2 regions of the Rheinheimera sp. MM224 genome follow, and region 2 is predicted to be linked to the other one. Evidence: predicted binding sites of a transcription regulator. Region 2 holds the regulator's gene; the other holds the start of a gene.

Region 1 (9,616 bases), 1.2 Mb from region 2:
CAACAGCCAACAGACAGCGACAGCACAAGCAGCCCTGCCACTGCAGCTGGCCACTAACAGGAGAATCTTATGTTAACCCGTCGTGATTTATTAAAAAAAGTCGGTGCCATTACCGCTGCTGTAGGTGTAGCCGCGGTCAGTCGCAGCTCTATGGCGGCTTTGCCTGAGCCTGTTATTCAACAATCCGCCGACACCATGGACCCTTTGATCCCAAACACTGGTCGGCCTTACAACCCTGTGGTCACGTTAAACGGCTGGACTTTGCCATGGCGTATGAACAATGGCGTCAAAGAATTCCATTTAGTGGCAGAACCCGTGGTGCGTGAACTGGCGCCCGGTATGAAAGCGCATTTATGGGGCTACAACGGCCAGTCGCCTGGCCCTACTATTGAAGTGGTCGAAGGCGACAGAGTGCGGATCTTTGTCACCAATAAGTTGCCTGAACATACTTCAGTGCACTGGCATGGTCAGCGTTTACCTAATGGTATGGATGGAGTCTCGGGTTTAAATCAGCGCGCCATACAGCCAGGTAAAACCTTTATGTATGAGTTTGTTGCCCGCCGTCCCGGCACTTTTATGTACCACCCTCATGCCGATGAAATGGTGCAGATGGCCATGGGCATGATGGGCATGTGGATCACTCACCCTAAAGAGGCACATCCGCATATCAGCGAAGTAGACCGCGATTTCTGCTTTCTGCTCAACGCTTACGATATTGAGCCCGGCAGCGCCACACCAAAAATTATGACGATGACCGACTTTAATCTCTGGACCTGGAACAGTCGGGTATTCCCCGGCATAGACCCGTTAGTAGTGCGCAAAAACGACAAAGTGCGGATCCGGGTCGGTAATCTGACCATGACCAACCATCCTATTCATATTCATGGCCATGAGTTTACCGTCACAGGCACAGACGGCGGCCCTGTGCCGGCTTCTGCCCGCTGGCCTGAAGTTACTACAGATGTGGCTGTAGGCCAGATGCGGCAGATTGAATTACTGGCGGATGAAGAAGGTGACTGGGCTTTTCATTGTCATAAATCGCACCATACCATGAATGCGATGGGTCATGATGTGCCTACATTGATTGGCGTCGATCACAGTGGTTTGATGCAAAAAATCAATAAACTGGTACCGGATTATATGGTGATGGGTGAACGTGGTATGGCGGATATGACCGAAATGAAAATGCCACTGCCAGCTAATACTCTGCCGATGATGTCAGGCGACGGTCCTTTTGGTTCAGTGGAAATGGGCGGTATGTTCAGCATATTTAAAGTACGTAAAGACCAGGCTCCTGGTGACTATAAAGATCCGGGTTGGTATCAGCATCCTGCCGGTACACTAGCACAGGAGTGGACAGGAGAAGTACCACAAGTCACTTTATCTCAAACTCAGGCTGAAACTGCAGAGGCCAGAGTGGAGCTGAAAGTAAAAAAACCAGGTGCACATCATCATTAATGGCTGAACACCTCTTCGCTGCTGGCGCAGAGGTGTTACTGATCCAATCACTTTTTATCAGAAAGAGCTCTTAAATCGGTTTTATGACAAATAAAACAGCTTTCTTATATCATTTTGAAATAACTAATAACCAAAACAATTAATATACATCTGTTACCAAATGTAATCAAACCTAGCATTTTAGCCGCTCACAGCAGGCTACTCATCGCACAAAAGATCAATAAATACGAAAAAATGAAAACAAAAGATTAAATATGATAAATATATAACTATTTACATTAACAAATTATTGACCAATTATCGTACTGCCCGCCCAACAGATTAACTAAATAAGGGACAAAGGCTTCCAAGGATGAGGCAATTCACATAACAATAATTTGAGAGAACAAAATGCAACATAAAACATTCAACTTATCCAAAGTCTCATTGCTTACCTTGTCCGCACTTTCCTTATTGGCTACTGCTGCACAAGCCGCTCCACAAAAATCAGGTATCACCTTAGAAGTGAATGAAACCAAAGCGATTGAGCCACCAACCCGCTTTATCATTAAATACAAAAATGCTGCAACTTTATCTGCACAAGGCTTGGCCAGCACAGCAACAAGCTCAGTGAATCAATTAAAAACTCATGCTGCTTCTGAATTATCCAGCCGCGCCGGTGAACCTATGAGCTTTGTGCGTTCTTTAGCAGTCGCTAACCGCCATGTGGTGAAAGCGGAACGTCGTCTGTCAAAAGCTGAAACTCAACGTACCATTGAGCTGCTAGCCCAGGATCCAATGGTGGAATCGGTTGAAGAAGACCGTATGTTACAAATTGCAGCTGCTCCAAACGACACTCAGTACACCAGTCAATGGCATTATTATGAGTCCACAGGCGGTTTACGTGCTAACACTGCATGGGATAACGCCACAGGTACTGGTGTCGTTGTTGCAGTATTAGATACAGGCTACCGTCCACATGCTGATTTAAACGCTAACATTCTGCCTGGTTACGACATGATTTCTGACAACTTTGTCGGCAATGACGGTAATGGTCGTGATAACAATGCACAGGATCCGGGCGACTGGATTTTAGCGAACGAATGTGGTGGCACACATGCCGCTCAGGATTCGTCATGGCACGGTACTCACGTTGCAGGCACAGTAGCTGCAGTCACTAACAACGGTTCTGGCGTAGCTGGTGTGGCGTATGGCGCCAAAGTAGTACCAGTGCGCGTATTAGGTAAATGTGGTGGTTATACCTCAGATATAGCTGACGGTATCATCTGGGCCTCAGGTGGCACAGTCTCTGGTGTTCCGGCGAACGCCAACCCGGCTAAAGTGATTAACATGAGTTTAGGTGGTTCAGGTGCTTGTGACTCTACCACTCAGGCTGCGATTAACACAGCTCGCGCCAACGGCACTGTAGTTGTGATTGCATCTGGTAATGACAATGCAAACGCCAACAACTTTAACCCGGGTAACTGTGCTGGTGTGGTGAACGTTGCTTCAACTAACCGCAGCGGTGGCCGCGCTTATTACTCTAACTACGGCACTTCAATCGATGTCGCAGCACCTGGTGGTGCTATGAACTCGGCCAACGATCCAAACGGTATTCTGTCTACTTATAACACTGGTACTACTACACCAGGTTCAGACAGCTACGGTTACAGTCAGGGCACTTCAATGGCAGCTCCTCATGTGGCAGGTGTTGCAGCATTAATAGCTCAGAAGAAACCAGCGGCTACGCCGGATGAGATTGAAACCATCCTGAAAACAACCACCCGTTCTTTCCCTGCAACCTGCACCAGCTGTGGTACTGGTATTGTTGATGCTGCAGCTGCAGTAGCGGCAGCTTCGGGTACTGGCGGCGGCGGTGGCACAGGTGCAACTTCAACTGTGAACAATATTTCTGTGGCCCGTAATGCCTGGAAATATTACACAGTGGTAGTTCCTGCAGGTATGAGTGTACTTACAGTCAATACGTCTGGTGGTACTGGTGATGGCGATCTGTATGTACGTCGTGGTTCACAACCTACCACTTCTACTTATGACTGTCGTCCATACCTGAATGGTAATACTGAAAGCTGTACTTTCAATAACCCTGTTGCAGCCACTTACCACATTGGTATCCGTGGTTACACTGCGGTATCAGGTGTCACTTTAACGACATCCTACCAACCATAAATCAACAAAAGTCCCGGCATTAGGCCGGGGCTCTTTGTTTCTGCAGAGTCAAGCCATCCAAAATAGCGCATTGAGGCTGATCGTCACCGCAACAACTGTCGGCTAATTGTTGCAATACCTTTTGCATCTGCTGTAATTCAGCTACTTTTTGTTTAATTTCATCCAGATGCACTTCAGCAAGTTGCTTTACTTCTCTGCTGCTGCGCTGTGGATCACGCCATAACCCCAACAAAGAACTAATTTGTGCTATTGAAAAGCCTAAAGTACGAGCCTGTTTAATAAACCCCAGTTGTTGCAGCTGCTGACTGTTATACAACCGATAGCCCGCATCTGTTCTATTGGCTTTAAGCAACAACCCTGCTTCTTCATAATGACGAATCATCTTGGCAGAAAGCCCGGTCTGTTTTGCCGCCTGGCCTATAGTGACCAAGGTTCTGACTGAAGTACTCATCATTTCACTCCTTAGCCTTCCAACGTTGTAATAACAAGGCATTACTAATCACCACTAAACTGCTGCTGGCCATAGCGGCACCTGCGATCAGCGGATTTAAGTAACCTAAAGCTGCCAATGGGATGCCCACTATGTTAAAGATAAAAGCCCAAAACAGGTTTTGCTGAATTTTACGGTAACTAAGCCGGGCTATCTGTAAGGCTGCGCTGACCAACAGTGGTTGACTACGCATTAAGGTCATAGCCGAAGCACTGACAGCCACTTCGGTACCACACGCCATAGCTATACCTAAATCAGCCTGAGCTAAAGCCGGCGCATCATTAATACCATCACCGACCATGGCTACTTTATGACCCTGCTGTTGCCAGCTTTGAATAGCAGCTGATTTTTCTGCTGGCAGCACTTCGGCCTTCCAGTCGGTTAGTTCAAGTTGCTGCGCTATTAAACTAGCACTGTCTCTCGTATCTCCGGTTAACATAGCCACAGCTATACCCTGTTGTTTTAATAAACTGACAGCATGTAAGGCATCAGGTTTTAACTCGTCAGTAAAACAAAATAGCGCCAATAACCTATAACTTTCATCATCTTGCTGCTCCGCCAACCAGGACACTGATGAGCCAGCGGTTTGGATTTGATCCTGCGGCAACTCCAAGCTAAGTTGCTGCATCCAGTGGCTGCTACCTAGCACTAAACTATGCACACCGATTTTACCCTGAACACCTTTGCCTGCCACCACCTGAAACTGTTCTGTTTCCACGGCTTTAACCTGATGTTCAGTGGCATAACGGAGCAAAGCTGCAGCTAATGGATGCTCACTGTGTTGCTGCAAGGACGCAGCCCATTGCAATAATTCAGGCTCATCCACAAAAGTACTAAATTGCTGCAGCACCGGTTTTCCTTGCGTTAAAGTGCCGGTTTTGTCAAACACCACCAGCGTGACTGCTTGAGCCTGCTCTAAAGCTGTAGCATCTTTAATCAGAATACCTGAGCGCGCCGCTGAACCTGTACCAGCCATAATAGCGGCAGGTGTTGCTAAGCCAAGAGCACAAGGACAGGCAATCACCAGCACAGCTACCGCATTTAAAATACCTGCCACCCAGTCGTCAGTCATAAAACCCCAGCCCAATAAGGTGACTAGAGCAATGATCAATACAGCAGGTACAAAGATGGCACTAATTTTATCCACCAGCGCCTGCACTGGCGCCTTCGCTCCTTGTGCCTGCTCTACCAATTGAATAATACGGGACAAAGTAGATTCAGCTCCGACAGCTGTCGCTCTGATGTGCAATACCCCATCCAGATTGACAGAGCCCCCAGTCACTTTATCAGCCAGTGTTTTACTGACAGGCACAGACTCACCGCTTATCAGCGCTTCATCGACATGGCTTTGGCCTTGCTCAACCAAAGCATCAACAGGAATTCGTTCACCAGGTTTTACTAACACTAAATCACCTTGTTGCACAGACTCTGCTTTTACTTGCACCCACTGGCCGCTTTGAAACAAAGTTGCCACAGCAGGTTTTAAATGTTCCAGCGCCCTTAATGCATCGGTAGTGCGTTTTTTTGCTTTGTGTTCCAGATATTTACCTAAAAGCACCAGGCTTAATACCGCACTGCTACTCTCAAAATACAGGTGGGGAGCGCCGTGTTGCCCATGCTGCGCATTAAAACTCCACCATAAATACAACGACAAGCCGTAAGCGGCGCTGGTGCCAATTGCCACTAACAGATCCATAGTGCCGCTGCCGGCTTTGAGTGCGGCCCAGCCTGCTTTATAAAAACGCGCGCCAAAATAAAACTGTACTGGAGTTGCAAGCAACCATTGCCAAAAGGACGGTAACATCCAGTCCACACCAAACAACAAGCCAAACATCGGCAGGACCAAAGGCAAGGTAAGCACTATGCTTGCAACCACAGACCACCATTCTTGCTGATAAAACCTAGTTTCTGTTGTTGGGGTCTCTGCTTTTTCTTCCGGCAAACTGGCCTGATAACCAGCCTTTTCGACTGCAGCTATCAGTTGTTGTGGCACAAGTGAAAGGCCGCTGACCGTTGCTGTTTCACTGGCAAGATTAACACTCGCCTGCTCTACACCGCTGACCTTTGCTAAAGCTTTTTCAATGCGGCCCACACAGGAAGCACAGCTCATTCCGTCGATATTCAGTTGGATCTGTTCAGACATACCATGACTCCAGACAAAAAAAGGTGCAATGACCTGACAGCAATAAGGCTAAAGCTTACCCTTAGGGTAAGGTCAACGAAAAAATTCAAATAATGAGCTTTAACGAACAGTGCTTGACCTTACCACGGGACAAGCTTGCACCATGTTCGCGAACTCACAAAGAGCAGCAAAAAAGGAAAGACGTAATGAAAGTACAATTGAAAGTTACAGGCATGAGCTGTAACCACTGCATCAGCATGGTGAATAAAGCCGTAGCAAAATTGCAGGCTAATGCCAAAGTGGCGGTTGACTTAGCACAGCAGCAAGTGAGTATTGAAAGCGATTTGGCAGCAGAGGATATTATCGCAGCACTGGATGAAGCCGGTTACCCGGCTACAGAGCTTTAACTTTGCAGTAACTTTGGTTTAGCCAAAAACTCAACTACAAAAAGGTAAAGCAGCCAAAGCAGACTCAAACTGGTAGCTAAAACCAACAATAGTCTGAGATTTTGCACTGATCACTCTGCGGCTTTGTGTTGATATGCTTTTAGACTCAAATACCGGAGCGGGCAGAGAAGCCAGTTCACAGGCCGTCAGATAAAATTCAGCTTTAGAACAAAATTGCGGACTGGATAAGTTATACAACTCTGGCCATAACTGCTGCTGGACTATGACTGATACTGCGGCACAAATATCGCTGCTATGTACCATATTCACCGCAACATCAGCAGCACCAGCTTGCTTGCCAGATAAAAACCGCGCCGGATGACGGCCTGGACCAATTAAGCCAGCCAGACGTAAAGTGCAGCAAGGCACCGCGGCTGTTAATAATTGCTCGCCCACAGCCAGCAATTCAATACGTGGATCGGCCAATTGTAACTGGCTTTGTTCGTTCACATCGCCTGAAAGACCTTCATAGATGCCAGTACTGCTTAAATGAATGCAAGCCACAGAGCCTAACTGCTTCATCAAAGTAGCTAGCTGAGCTACAGCTCTGGTGTAGCTCTCACCGTCGGAGCGGCTGGCTGGAACTGTGCAGATAATCAGGGCGTCTTTAAATAAAGTCTCCAGTGCTGCTGTAGGCCTTACAGATTGTCCTAAATCCAACACAAAATGACCAAATTGCTCAGTCACAGCAGAAGATTTAGTGGCACTGCGGCTGCTGAGCCATAGCTCATGCCCGTCTGCTTTGAGCTGTGTCGCCAGCTGAGTTCCTAGCCAACCTGCACCTATGACCAATATTTTCATACCTGAACCTTCACAATCCTGATGTAGATTTTGATAGTAACAGAATACTAACTGCGATTTTTATCAAATTTTCTACTATTTAAACCAGATCACAGATTTTTATTGATCAGCGTCAACACAGCAGACAGACAAAAGACATAGTTTAGTGTTCACATCATGCTGATGTATGAGTTTTAGCTACTGACTGCTGTTTTAACCAAAATAACAGACCAGGCCCACAGTTCCAGATGGAGGAGCAATCCGAATGGATGTTGTAGAACTATCACGGTTACAGTTTGCCGCTACGGCAATGTATCACTTCTTATTTGTGCCCTTAACTTTGGGTATGACCTTCCTGCTGGCCATTATGGAGTCAGTCTATGTTATGACAGGTAAAGAAATTTACCGTGATATGACTAAATTCTGGGGCAAATTGTTTGCTATTAACTTCGCTTTAGGGGTGACCACAGGCATAGCGATGGAATTCCAGTTTGGTACCAACTGGTCTTATTATTCGCATTATGTGGGTGACATCTTTGGCGCACCTTTGGCCATTGAAGGCCTGATGGCATTTTTCCTTGAATCCACCTTAGTGGGTCTGTTCTTTTTTGGTTGGGACAGACTGACCAAAGTGCAGCATTTAACTGTGACCTGGCTGGTGGCTTTAGCCTCTAATTTGTCGGCGCTGTGGATTTTAATCGCTAACGGCTGGATGCAACACCCCATAGGCGCAGAATTTAATTTTGAAACCATGCGAATGGAAATGGTCAGCTTTAGCGAAGTGGTGTTTAACCCTGTCGCGCAAGTTAAGTTTGTCCATACCGTCTCTGCAGGTTATGTCACAGGCGCTATGTTTGTGCTGGCCATTTCGGCCTGGTATATGCTCAAAGGCCGCGATTTAGCTTTTGCCCGCCGTAGTTTTGCTATCGCATCCGCTTTTGGTTTGGCCAGTGTGTTGTCTGTCATTGTATTAGGCGACGAGTCGGGTTATGAGCTGGGTGATGTACAAAAAGTAAAACTGGCTGCAGTAGAAGCTGAGTGGGAAACCCAAAAAGCACCAGCAGATTTTACCCTTTTCGGCATCCCGAATGAAGAAACCCAAACCACTGACTATGCACTGAAAATCCCTGGCGCTATGGGCTTGATAGCCACCCGCTCTTTGGATAAAGAAGTCACAGGGCTTGCAGAGCTAAAAGACATTCACCGCCAGCGTATTCTCAATGGTCAGACTGCCTATGGCCTGCTGAAGAAACTGCGCGCTGGTGAAAAAACGCCTGAAAATATCGCAGCCTTTAACTTAGTAAAAAATGACTTAGGTTATGGCCTGCTGTTAATGGCTTACACAGACGATCCTGTCAATGCCACTGCAGAACAGGTGGAACAAGCAGTACAAAACAGTATCCCTAAAGTGGCCCCACTGTTCTGGTCTTTCCGTGTGATGGTCGCTGCAGGCTTTATTATGCTGCTGGTGTTTGCTTTGTCTTTTTATCACAGCGCCAAACGCACACCAGAAAAACCACGCTGGTTACTCAAAGCTGCACTGTTTTCGTTACCTCTGCCATGGATTGCCTGTGAAGCCGGTTGGTTTGTCGCTGAATACGGCCGTCAGCCTTGGGCTGTGGGTGAAATATTACCCACTCATTTAGCGGCTTCCCAACTCAGTACCACAGAGATTTGGATCAGCTTATTGGCTATTACCGCGCTTTACACAGTATTTCTGATCATCGAAGTCTGGTTGATGCAGCATTTTGCCCGTAAAGGCCCTGCTTCTATCCACACAGGCAAGTATCACGGCGAACAGGCCCGGGAGGTTTAACATGGATTATGAATTTTTACGCTTTATCTGGTGGTTGCTGGTTGGCATCCTGCTGATTGGTTTTGCCGTAACAGATGGTTTTGATATGGGTGTAGGTGCGCTGCTCAAAGTGATAGGACGCGACGACACCGAACGCCGTATTTTGATTAATGCGGTAGCACCTCATTGGGATGGCAATCAGGTCTGGTTGATTACTGCAGGTGGTGCTTTATTTGCGGCCTGGCCGCCTGTCTATGCCACGGCTTTTAGTGGTTTTTACCTAGCGATGATGCTCACATTAGCAGCGCTATTTTTGCGCCCTATCGGCTTTGATTATCGTTCTAAGCTGGATAATGCCA
Region 2 (9,616 bases):
ATCACCTTGTCGCCTTCTTCAATCATATTAAAGTCGGCAATAGCCTGACCTACGCCACGGCGCAGGCGTTTGTGTAATTTGTTCAGGTTATATTGTGCTTTGGCTTCTGCTGCATGTGACATAAAACAACGACCCTACGGAAAAATGGCGCGTAGTATAACCAACTACGCGCCACCTTTATATACCCGTCGCACTTGAAGCTGCAGCTTTGTTGACTGCGCGCTCTCGCCCCAGTCACCTATTCGATAGGTCAGCTTTGCTCTCTGGCGAGCATCCGCCTCATTCCATAGACACATAGGACTACTATGCTCCTGGGGTCTCATGCACTTGTCTCCTCCCTGCAACTCCAATTACTTGCGTATAGCTATGGAGCTGGTGGGAATTTAATGTTTTGCCAGTGGGCAAACAAAACCTGCAGGTTTTACCGCCAAAACATCACAGTCAAGTCTGTCTATCACATGCTCTGCTGTATTGCCGATAATAGCGGCTGATAAACCAGTGCGCCCTATAGTGCCTATCACCACCATTTCGGCGTCCAGTTGTTGGGCTAATTTGGGGATCACATCTTCTGGCATGCCTTCGAGTACATGAGTCTGAGCCGAAGGTAGTTCAAATTCCAACGCCAGCTTTTGCACGGCCTCCAGATGGTGAGTTTTCATCGTCTGGTTGTATTCCTGCGGATTAAATTCAGGAATTTCAATGGCAATATTCACAGGCGTACCCGGGAAGGCATTAACCAGCTGCACTTTGCCATTCAGCAGCGCTGCCAATTGTTTGGATTGCTGAATAATACGCTGGTTCAGCGAACTGTGATGTGTTTGCTCACTGCCAGCATTGACCGCAGCTACTATATTGCCATGTTCAGGCCATTCATGATCTTTGACCAGTAATACAGGGCAAGGGCATTTGCGCAAAATATGCCAGTCGGTTGGGGTGAATATCATGGATTTGAGCACATCGTGATCGTGTGTGCCTTTGATCACCAGACTGTATTCTTTTTCCAGCACAGCCTGCACTATGGCTTCAAAAGGCCTGTTATGCCAAACCACCTGAATATCAATGTTCAGACCTTGCTCCCTGTAGTCTGCAATCAGTTCGCTGATCCAGAGTTCACGGTCGTTAATCACAGCCTGGCGCATAGACTCACGCTCTTCGCCGGATAACATGGTGGTCATCTCGTAAGAAAAGTCGTAAATAGACAAAAAAGCCGTCAGTTGACAGTTTTGCAGTTTGGCCAGTTCAACAGCCCGGGTCAGGGCTTTTTGTTCAGCCACTGAAGGGTCTAGTACTACCAGTACTTTAGGATATAAGGTCATATCATGCTCCTGCTAAGCTAAGGCTTACCCTGTAAGTGTAGCCAAGGTAGCGAAGGTAGGCTGATAAGTCCTTGTGCTGGATCAACAAAACCCTTGTTACTGTGGGTCTGTTGATCTGTCAGCGAGCTATAGCGGAACCACCAGCCAGTTTACTTAACGCATCCGGATCGCTGATACAAATCAGCTTGCCATCCACGTGTATTAAGTCGTCCTTATGGAATCGACCTAATAAACGGCTAATAGTTTCAACCGTCAGGCCTAAATAGTTACCTATTTCACCCCTGGTCATACTTAAACGGAATTCTTTTTTGGAAAAACCACGATTTGCGAAACGTTGTGCCAGATTAGTTAAAAAGGCTGCCAGCTTTGCTTCAGCGTTTTTACGGTTCAATAACAACAACATTTGTTGATCGCCGCTGATATCCTGACTCATCAGGCGCATCATCTGCTGACGCAGTTTTGGCAGTTCTCCCATCAGCTGATCCATCTGATTGTAGGGAATTTCACAAACCATAGCGGTTTCCAGTGCCTGAGCAAAACTTGGGTGTTGTTGCTCACCTATGGCGTCAAAACCTATCACGTCACCAGGTAAATGAAAGCCGGTAATTTGTTCTTCACCGGATTCAGTTAAGGTGAAAGTTTTAAAAGAACCGCTACGCACCGCATACAAAGAGTGCAGGGCTGTACCAGCTTCTATCAAAAAGTCGCCTTTGTGCAGAGGTTTTTTGCGTTCGATAATATCGTCCAACGTGTCCAGTTCGGCATTATTTAATGTAAAAGGCAGGCAAAGCTGACTAAAACCGCAATGTTGGCAACTTAAATTTGAACCGGACATAAGGTATTCCTTTTTGACGACTTCCCCAGCTTAGAAAAGTCGCGGCGCTAATGCAATAGCTATAGTGTAAAGTGCATACAAGGCCAGTAATAGAGCCGCACTGGCTCTGACCCAATGTTTATTTTTAAATCGACTCAGGCTACGGGCAAAACTGCCGACCGCCAGCATAGCAGGTAAGGTACCAAGGCCAAAAGCACACATCAGTAGTGCACCTTGCAAGGCACTGCCGCTGGCCAGACTCCAGCCTAAACTGCTGTACACCAGACCACAAGGTAAAAACCCCCAACATAGACCATAAGCTAAGGCTTTTGGGCTGCTATCCAGAGGCAACAACGCTTTGGAGAATGGTTGTATTCTGCGCCATAAAGCCGATCCCTGTTTTTCAAGAAAGGTTAACGCAAACCACAAACGAGCGACGTAAAAGGCCATCAGTAACAGCATCAAACCCGCCAGTAACTTCAGCCAGAATAAACTGATGCCAAGTTTTACCAGCACTGCTGCACCAAAAGCCCCGGTCAATGCTCCCAACAGGCTATAGGTTGTTAAACGACCCAGGCTGAGCATCAGCTGAAGTCTGAGTTGCTGTAACAGATTTAATTGAGGCATAGAAAGTTGCAACGCACTGGCTATACCGCCGCACATCACCAGGCAGTGACTACTGCCTAAAAAACCTATGCTCAGGGCAGCAAGTAGGTTAAGCGTAAGTTCTGGACTCATTGTGGAGGTTGTTTATCCGGATCCGCTTCAGGTTTTACGGCTTTGTTGTTTTCTTCAAACAAGATGCTCATGCCTTCCTTGTTTAAATCATCAAACTGGCGGCTGCGCACTGCCCAGAAAAAGATGCCCAGCCCAATACAGACAAAAAGTATGGCGATGGGGATCAGCACATAAATAATACTCATGCTTTAAGTAACCTCAGGGAATTAGACACCACTAAAATAGAACTGAACGACATTCCGATGACTGCAATATAAGGCGACACAAACCCCATCACGGCGAGTGGAATAATCACCAGATTATAACCTACTGCCCACCACAGATTTTGTTTTACGATACGTTGCGCCAGTAAAGCACCTTCAATCAGTTCTTGTACTAAATTCAAATCATTATGCAGTAATACCACATCGGCCTGGTTTTTGGATAAATCAGTGCCTGAATCCAGTGCGACAGACACATGGGCGGCATGAAAACAAGGACTGTCATTAATGCCATCACCTAACATCAGTACCTTATCGCCTTTTGCCACGGCCTGGCGAATATGTTCAACTTTTTGCTCTGGACTACAACCTTTAAAGACCTGATCAAACTGCAATTGCTGCTGTACTTCTTCCACTTGAGCAGAAGAATCGCCTGTTAGCATCGACACACCCAAGCCGCGTTGTTTTAACGCTTTAACAAGAGCTGGAACTTCAGGACGTAAAGCGTCTGACAGTTTGACGGAGAACACCAGTTGATTATTGATACTGCAACAGACGGCGGCATCAGTTTCAGCTTGTACGCCACAAAATGCAGCGCTGCCGACTTTTACATCAGCGCTTGTTCCATCATGTAGTACCCAGCGTGCTGATAAGCCAGAACCTACATGCACCTGCACCTGTTCAACTTTGAGCTGGTGTTTGAAGTCAGTGGTCAGATAACCCGAAAAGGCTTTGGCTATAGGATGCTCAGAATAAGTTTCAATGCGGGCAATAAGCGCTAACAGAGTAGCTTCGCTATACGCTGTGCCATGCAACTGAGTGTGCTGAATACTAAAACGGCCCTGCGTCAGACTACCGGTTTTGTCCAGAAAAATGGAATTGAGTTGTGGCAATATTTCCAGCACTTGCTGATTCTTGATCAAAATACCTTTGCGGTTCAAACGGGCTAAAGCACAGGTAATGGCAGTAGGTGTAGCCAAGGTTAAAGCGCAAGGGCAGGTGGCTACTAAGACAGATAAAGTCACCCAAAAAGCTCGGTCTTGATCCAGCCAGAAATACCAGAGTAAAAAAGTAGCAAAAGCGATAATCAACAAGCGCTGGATAAAGAAGCGTGCCAGTTTAGTGGTTTTTTCTACAATCTGCGGTTTCTGGTTCAGAGTTTGTTGCTGCAGTTCGATGATTTGGCCTAAACGTGAGTGGGCAAGCGCCTGATGCACTGTCACTTTCAGTACGCCATCATGGTTAATGCTGCCAGCCATTACGGTATCGCCGGCAGCTTTGTTCACCGCCTTGTATTCGCCGGTTAACATCGATTCGTCCACCGAACTTTGCCCCGACAACACTACGCCATCAGCAGCTATAGTTTCACCAGCCTGAACCAGAATGATTTGGCCTGCTTCTAAACGACGGGCCGAGGTAGGAACCAGTTCATCACCTTCCACCAGCCTGGCGGATACCGGCATGATTTTTAATAAATTTCCGGTGGCAGCCCGGGCTTGTGCTCTGGCGCGGAATTCAAAAAACTTACCCAGCTGCAGTAAAAATACAAACATACAGACGGATTCAAAATACACTTCGCCTGTATCGAATACAGTGGCATATGCGGACGCTATAAAGGTATAAAATACCGCCAGCGTCACAGGCACATCCATATTTAGTTCGCGGCCTTTGATAGCCCGCCAGGCGCTTAAAGTAAAAGGTTTAGCGCTGTAAAACACCACTGGGGAGGTCAGCAGTAAACTAATCCAACGTAAATAGCCTTCGAATTCGGGATCTATACCAGTGTACTCGCCAAAATACAGGCCAAAGGCCAGCATCATCACCTGCATACTCATAATGCCGGATACGGCGAGACGTTTTAAAAAGCGACGCAATTCGGCTTGCTGAACGGCTTCTTCCTGATCGGCCATAAAAGGCGAAGCCTGATAACCAAGCTTGTTGATACTATTGAGTAAATCACTGAGCTTAAGTTGTTTCACATCCCAATTGACCACACAACGTGCTGTGCTGGAGTTGACGCTGACGCTTTTAATAGCCGGATTTTTTTGTAGTTGTTTTTCAATCAGCCAGGCACAAGCGGCACAACTGATGCCCGCTATGGACAACTCAATCTGGGTTTGGTCTGCTTTATGTTGAGTCAGGTCAGAGAGTACTTCGGCGCTGTCATAATTAACCAGTTGTAATTGATCTGGCACAAGCTGGGCTTTGCTGGCTGGGGCAGTACGAAATTTATAATAATCGCCAAGACCCTGGTCGATAATGGTTTCAGCTACAGCTAAGCAACCAGGGCAACAAAATTGCCGTGGTTGTTGCTCTATGCTAAGGGTAAAGTCTGAACCAGCCGGTATGGCTTCATTGCAGTGAAAACAGCCTGTATACGACACTGTTAATATCCCAGTTTAAATTCACCTTGTTGTGGCAGCATAGCGCTCGCCCGTAATTTCCAGTCTTTGTGTTCATCTGATACCACCAGATTCCATTTACCTTCCAGCGTCTTAGGTAAAGTGGCGACATACAGATTTTCGCCGCTACGCTCTGCGGTAACGACAAAATCATTGGCTGCGATAGTGTTATGGAAAAACTCCAGCGACAGGTGCTGACCTAAGGTTTTATTCTGTTCAAACCTTACTATCACCTGATTGGCTGCAATCAAAGTGCTGGCATGTAAATTACGTAATTCAGCTTCGCGGTACTTGGCTAAATTCATATTAATAGCCCGGCCCTCTTTGTAGTAATCATCAATCACCAGGTCCGGATTGTTTTGCTGCATGATGTAAATGGTATGGCCACCTTTGATAAAGGAGACGATGGGGAAGGCGATCAACAACCAGGGCCACAGCTGTTTGTACCAGGGTTTTGTATCATGCAACATCAGGTATTCCTCTCTCAGATAGCAATAAGCCCCACAAAGCGGGGCTTATTGTAATGCACTCACATCAAAGATTACTTAGAACTTTCTTCAGGACGTGATAAACGGTAAACGTAAGCAGAGATAATATGGATTTTGTCTTCACCTAAAATCTCTTTGAACGCTGGCATCTGACCATTACGGCCTTTATTCAGCGTTTCTTCTACTGCACCGTGCGAACCACCATATAACCAGGTGTTGTCCGTCAGGTTAGGTGCGCCAAACGGCAGGTTATGGGCTAAGCTGCCTTTACCATCTGCACCGTGACAAGCTGCACACATGCCAAACTTCATTTTGCCGGCTGCCGCATCTTTATCATTCACCTTACGGCCTGACAGACTTAATACATAAGCTGTCATTTCTTTTACGCCTTGTTCACCCAAAGCTTCACCCCAGGCTGGCATGGCCGCTTTACGACCATACAGCAGAGTTTCTTTGATCTTGTCCGGCGTACCACCATATAACCAGTCATCGTCTGTCAGGTTAGGGAAACCACGCTGACCACGGGCGTCTGAACCATGACACTGAGCACAGTTTTGCAGGAACAAACGTTGACCTACTTTCAGTGCGTTGGTGTCGTAAGCCAGATCCAGAATGTCACGGCTGGTGTACTTAGCAAACTCTTTGGCATAAGTTTCGTTGGCTGCATCATATTCGCGGTCCAACTGCACGTTTTTGCCATCCAGTTTGTTTTGTTCTACAGCCGCTTTGGATTCAGCCAGGTTTTTAATACCCTGGTTTGAACTGGTCCAGTTTAAAAAGCCTTTGTAGTTACCTAAGCCAGGGTAGGCGGCAAAGTAATACACCGACCAGACGATGGTGGCGTAAAACATATAAGTCCACCATTTGGGCAGCGGGTTGTTAATTTCTTCAATGCCATCAAACTCGTGACCAGTCGCTTCACCTTCTTTCACGCCAACATGGTTTTTTAAGTTCCAGGTCAAAATGACGGTGCAGAATACGATACATCCAATGGATAAAATGGCGATCCAATAGCTCCAAAAGCTACTCATGATCCGACTCCTGTTTCTGTTGTTGTTTTGGTTTTTGGTCGTCTGCAAAAGGCAAATTTGCCTGTTCCTCGAAATCTGGCTTGCGTTTTAACACAAAAAGCCAGACCACAAGACCAATAAAACCTACAAACACTAGCACGGTGAAAATACTGTGTAGGGTTGCAATATCCATCATAGTTACTTCAGCGCTGTGCCAAGGGATTGCAGGTATGCAATTAACGCCTGCATCTCTGTTTTTCCTTTGACAGACTCAGTGGCTGCCGCTATTTCTTCGGCTGAATACATCAGGCCGTCTTCATCGTTCGGCGCCATTTTGCCTTTGGTTAACTTGTTAAAGATTTCCATCTTCTTCGGAGTTAACTCGCCATCCAGCGTATTTGTCTCCAACCATGGAAAGCCTGGCATATTCGACTGAGGCACTACGTCACGTGGGTTTCTCAAATGGGCAATGTGCCAGTCATCGCTATAACGACCGCCAACACGGGCCAAATCAGGACCAGTACGTTTTGAACCCCATAAGAATGGATGTTCCCATACACTTTCACCGGCAACAGAGTAGTGACCGTAGCGTTCCACTTCATGGCGGAAAGGGCGGATCATCTGACTGTGGCAGTTCACACATCCTTCACGGATATAAATGTCACGGCCTTCCAGTTGCAATGCTGTGTAAGGTTTTAAACCGTCCACAGGTTCGGTGGTTTCTTTTAAAAACAGCAGAGGAGTGATTTCAACCAGTGTACCAAAACTGATTGCCAGCACTGTGCCTATGGCTAACCAGCCTGCACTTTTCTCAAAAAATTCATGATAGTTCTTAGACACAATAAGCTCCTTACGCTGCTTCAGCTACTGGTTCCAGAGCACCATCTTTCGCTCTGATAGTTTTCACAACGTTATACGCCATGACCAGCATACCTGTGACTACAAAACAGCCACCGATAAAACGCATCAGGTAAAACGGGTAAGAGGCTTCTAAGCTTTGTACAAAGCTGTAAGTCAGTGTACCGTCAGTGTTGACTGCACGCCACATCATGCCTTGCATAATGCCGCTGATCCACATAGCAACAATGTACAGAACCACGCCAATAGTGTGTAACCAGAAGTGGGTGTTAATCAGCTTAATGCTGTACATCCGGCCCTGGTTATAGATATTCGGGATCAGGTGGTAGATAGCGCCGATAGACACCATAGCAACCCAACCTAAAGCACCTGAGTGAACGTGACCTACTGTCCAGTCAGTGTAGTGCGATAAGGCGTTTACTGACTTGATCGCCATCATCGGACCTTCGAAAGTCGACATGCCGTAGAAGGACAGAGACACAATCAGGAAACGTAAGATAGGGTCAGTTTTCAGTTTATGCCAGGCACCAGACAACGTCATGATACCGTTGATCATGCCACCCCAGCTTGGTACAAACAGGATAACTGACATCACCATACCAACGGACTGAGTCCAGTCTGGCAGGGCTGTGTAGTGCAAGTGGTGTGAACCAGCCCAAATGTATAAAGCGATCAGAGCCCAGAAGTGCACGACTGATAAACGGTAGGAGTAAACAGGGCGGCCAGCTTGTTTAGGTACGAAATAATACATCATACCCAGGAAGCCTGCTGTTAATAAGAAACCTACAGCGTTGTGACCATACCACCACTGCACCATTGCATCCACAGCACCAGCGTACACTGAGTAAGACTTGGTGAAAGAGACAGGCACAGCCATGCTGTTGACTATGTGTAAGGCAGCAACAGTGATAATAAAACCACCGTAGAACCAGTTCGCTACATAGATATGACTGGTGTTACGTTTGACTAAAGTGCCAAAAAACACCACAGCGTACGAAATCCAGACCACAGCAATCAGAATGTCAATTGGCCATTCCAGCTCAGCATATTCTTTACTGCTGTTACCTATACCCTGAGGCAAGGTGATAATTGCGGCGATAATGACTGCTTGCCAGCCAATAAAAGTAAACATCGCAAGCTTTTCTGCAAAAAGCCTGACCTGGCAGGTACGCTGCACCACATAATACGATGTGGCAAACAGAGCACTTGTACCAAATGCGAAGATTACTGCGTTAGTGTGAAGAGGACGAAGACGACTGTAAGTAAACCATGCCGTGTCGAAATTAAGTGCGGGCCAATACAGTTGCGCCGCAAGTAATACACCCAACCCCATACCGACAATACCCCACATAACTGTGGTGACGGCAAAAAGGCGGACAACGGTATAGTTGTAGTCAACATTTAACGATTTGGTCTGGCTCATGTTGAGTTCCGCTGCAGTTTATTGCTAGTGATTAAAAATTCACCCTAAGGTGACCCTTCTTATTGTTGATTAACAGTGTAGCAGCCTCCATGACTTGCAAAGCAACTAAACCCTTAACCATTTTGGGGCGAAATAATACGAGTTTTGCCTTTAAAAAGATAGGCAAAACAGCTGCTTTTATGATGTAGAACAATACTGCTGGTCGCAAAATAACCAATTACAGCAGTGTTTTGCGTTTGATAGCGGTGAGACGGTACACTTGCCATTCTTTATCTACGGAAAATTATCAGATGAGATTGCTTGTTCTGGCTTTTTATTTGCTTTGTCTGGTCAGTTGCTCAGAGGAAAAACCGTTACAGCAGCAAGA

The links. Region 2 encodes FNR, which switches genes on or off when oxygen is low (the NO sensors DNR and NnrR bind a similar motif). Its sites were predicted from a motif close to TTGATNTANATCAA; they were not measured.
Region 1: the regulator FNR is predicted to act here: its motif matches at 7,586-7,599, upstream of OM978_RS05030 (cytochrome ubiquinol oxidase subunit I).

Annotation. Positions count from the first base shown of each region.
Region 1 is NZ_OX352320.1:1,073,214-1,082,829, reverse strand. It holds gene OM978_RS05065 (TolC family protein) at 1-57, shown strand, start outside; gene OM978_RS05060 (multicopper oxidase family protein) at 70-1,458, shown strand; gene OM978_RS05055 (S8 family peptidase) at 1,849-3,624, shown strand; gene cueR (Cu(I)-responsive transcriptional regulator) at 3,644-4,078, opposite strand; gene OM978_RS05045 (heavy metal translocating P-type ATPase) at 4,080-6,257, opposite strand; gene OM978_RS05040 (heavy-metal-associated domain-containing protein) at 6,443-6,643, shown strand; gene OM978_RS05035 (NAD-dependent epimerase/dehydratase family protein) at 6,674-7,483, opposite strand; gene OM978_RS05030 (cytochrome ubiquinol oxidase subunit I) at 7,728-9,278, shown strand; gene cydB (cytochrome d ubiquinol oxidase subunit II) at 9,280-9,616, shown strand, end outside.
Region 2 is NZ_OX352320.1:2,274,426-2,284,041, forward strand. It holds gene ttcA (tRNA 2-thiocytidine(32) synthetase TtcA) at 1-122, opposite strand, end outside; gene uspE (universal stress protein UspE) at 384-1,316, opposite strand; gene fnr (fumarate/nitrate reduction transcriptional regulator Fnr) at 1,435-2,151, opposite strand; gene OM978_RS10725 (sulfite exporter TauE/SafE family protein) at 2,182-2,868, opposite strand; gene ccoS (cbb3-type cytochrome oxidase assembly protein CcoS) at 2,865-3,053, opposite strand; gene OM978_RS10735 (heavy metal translocating P-type ATPase) at 3,050-5,452, opposite strand; gene OM978_RS10740 (FixH family protein) at 5,455-5,940, opposite strand; gene ccoP (cytochrome-c oxidase, cbb3-type subunit III) at 6,012-6,989, opposite strand; gene OM978_RS10750 (cbb3-type cytochrome oxidase subunit 3) at 6,982-7,164, opposite strand; gene ccoO (cytochrome-c oxidase, cbb3-type subunit II) at 7,167-7,808, opposite strand; gene ccoN (cytochrome-c oxidase, cbb3-type subunit I) at 7,819-9,249, opposite strand; gene OM978_RS10765 (hypothetical protein) at 9,540-9,616, shown strand, end outside.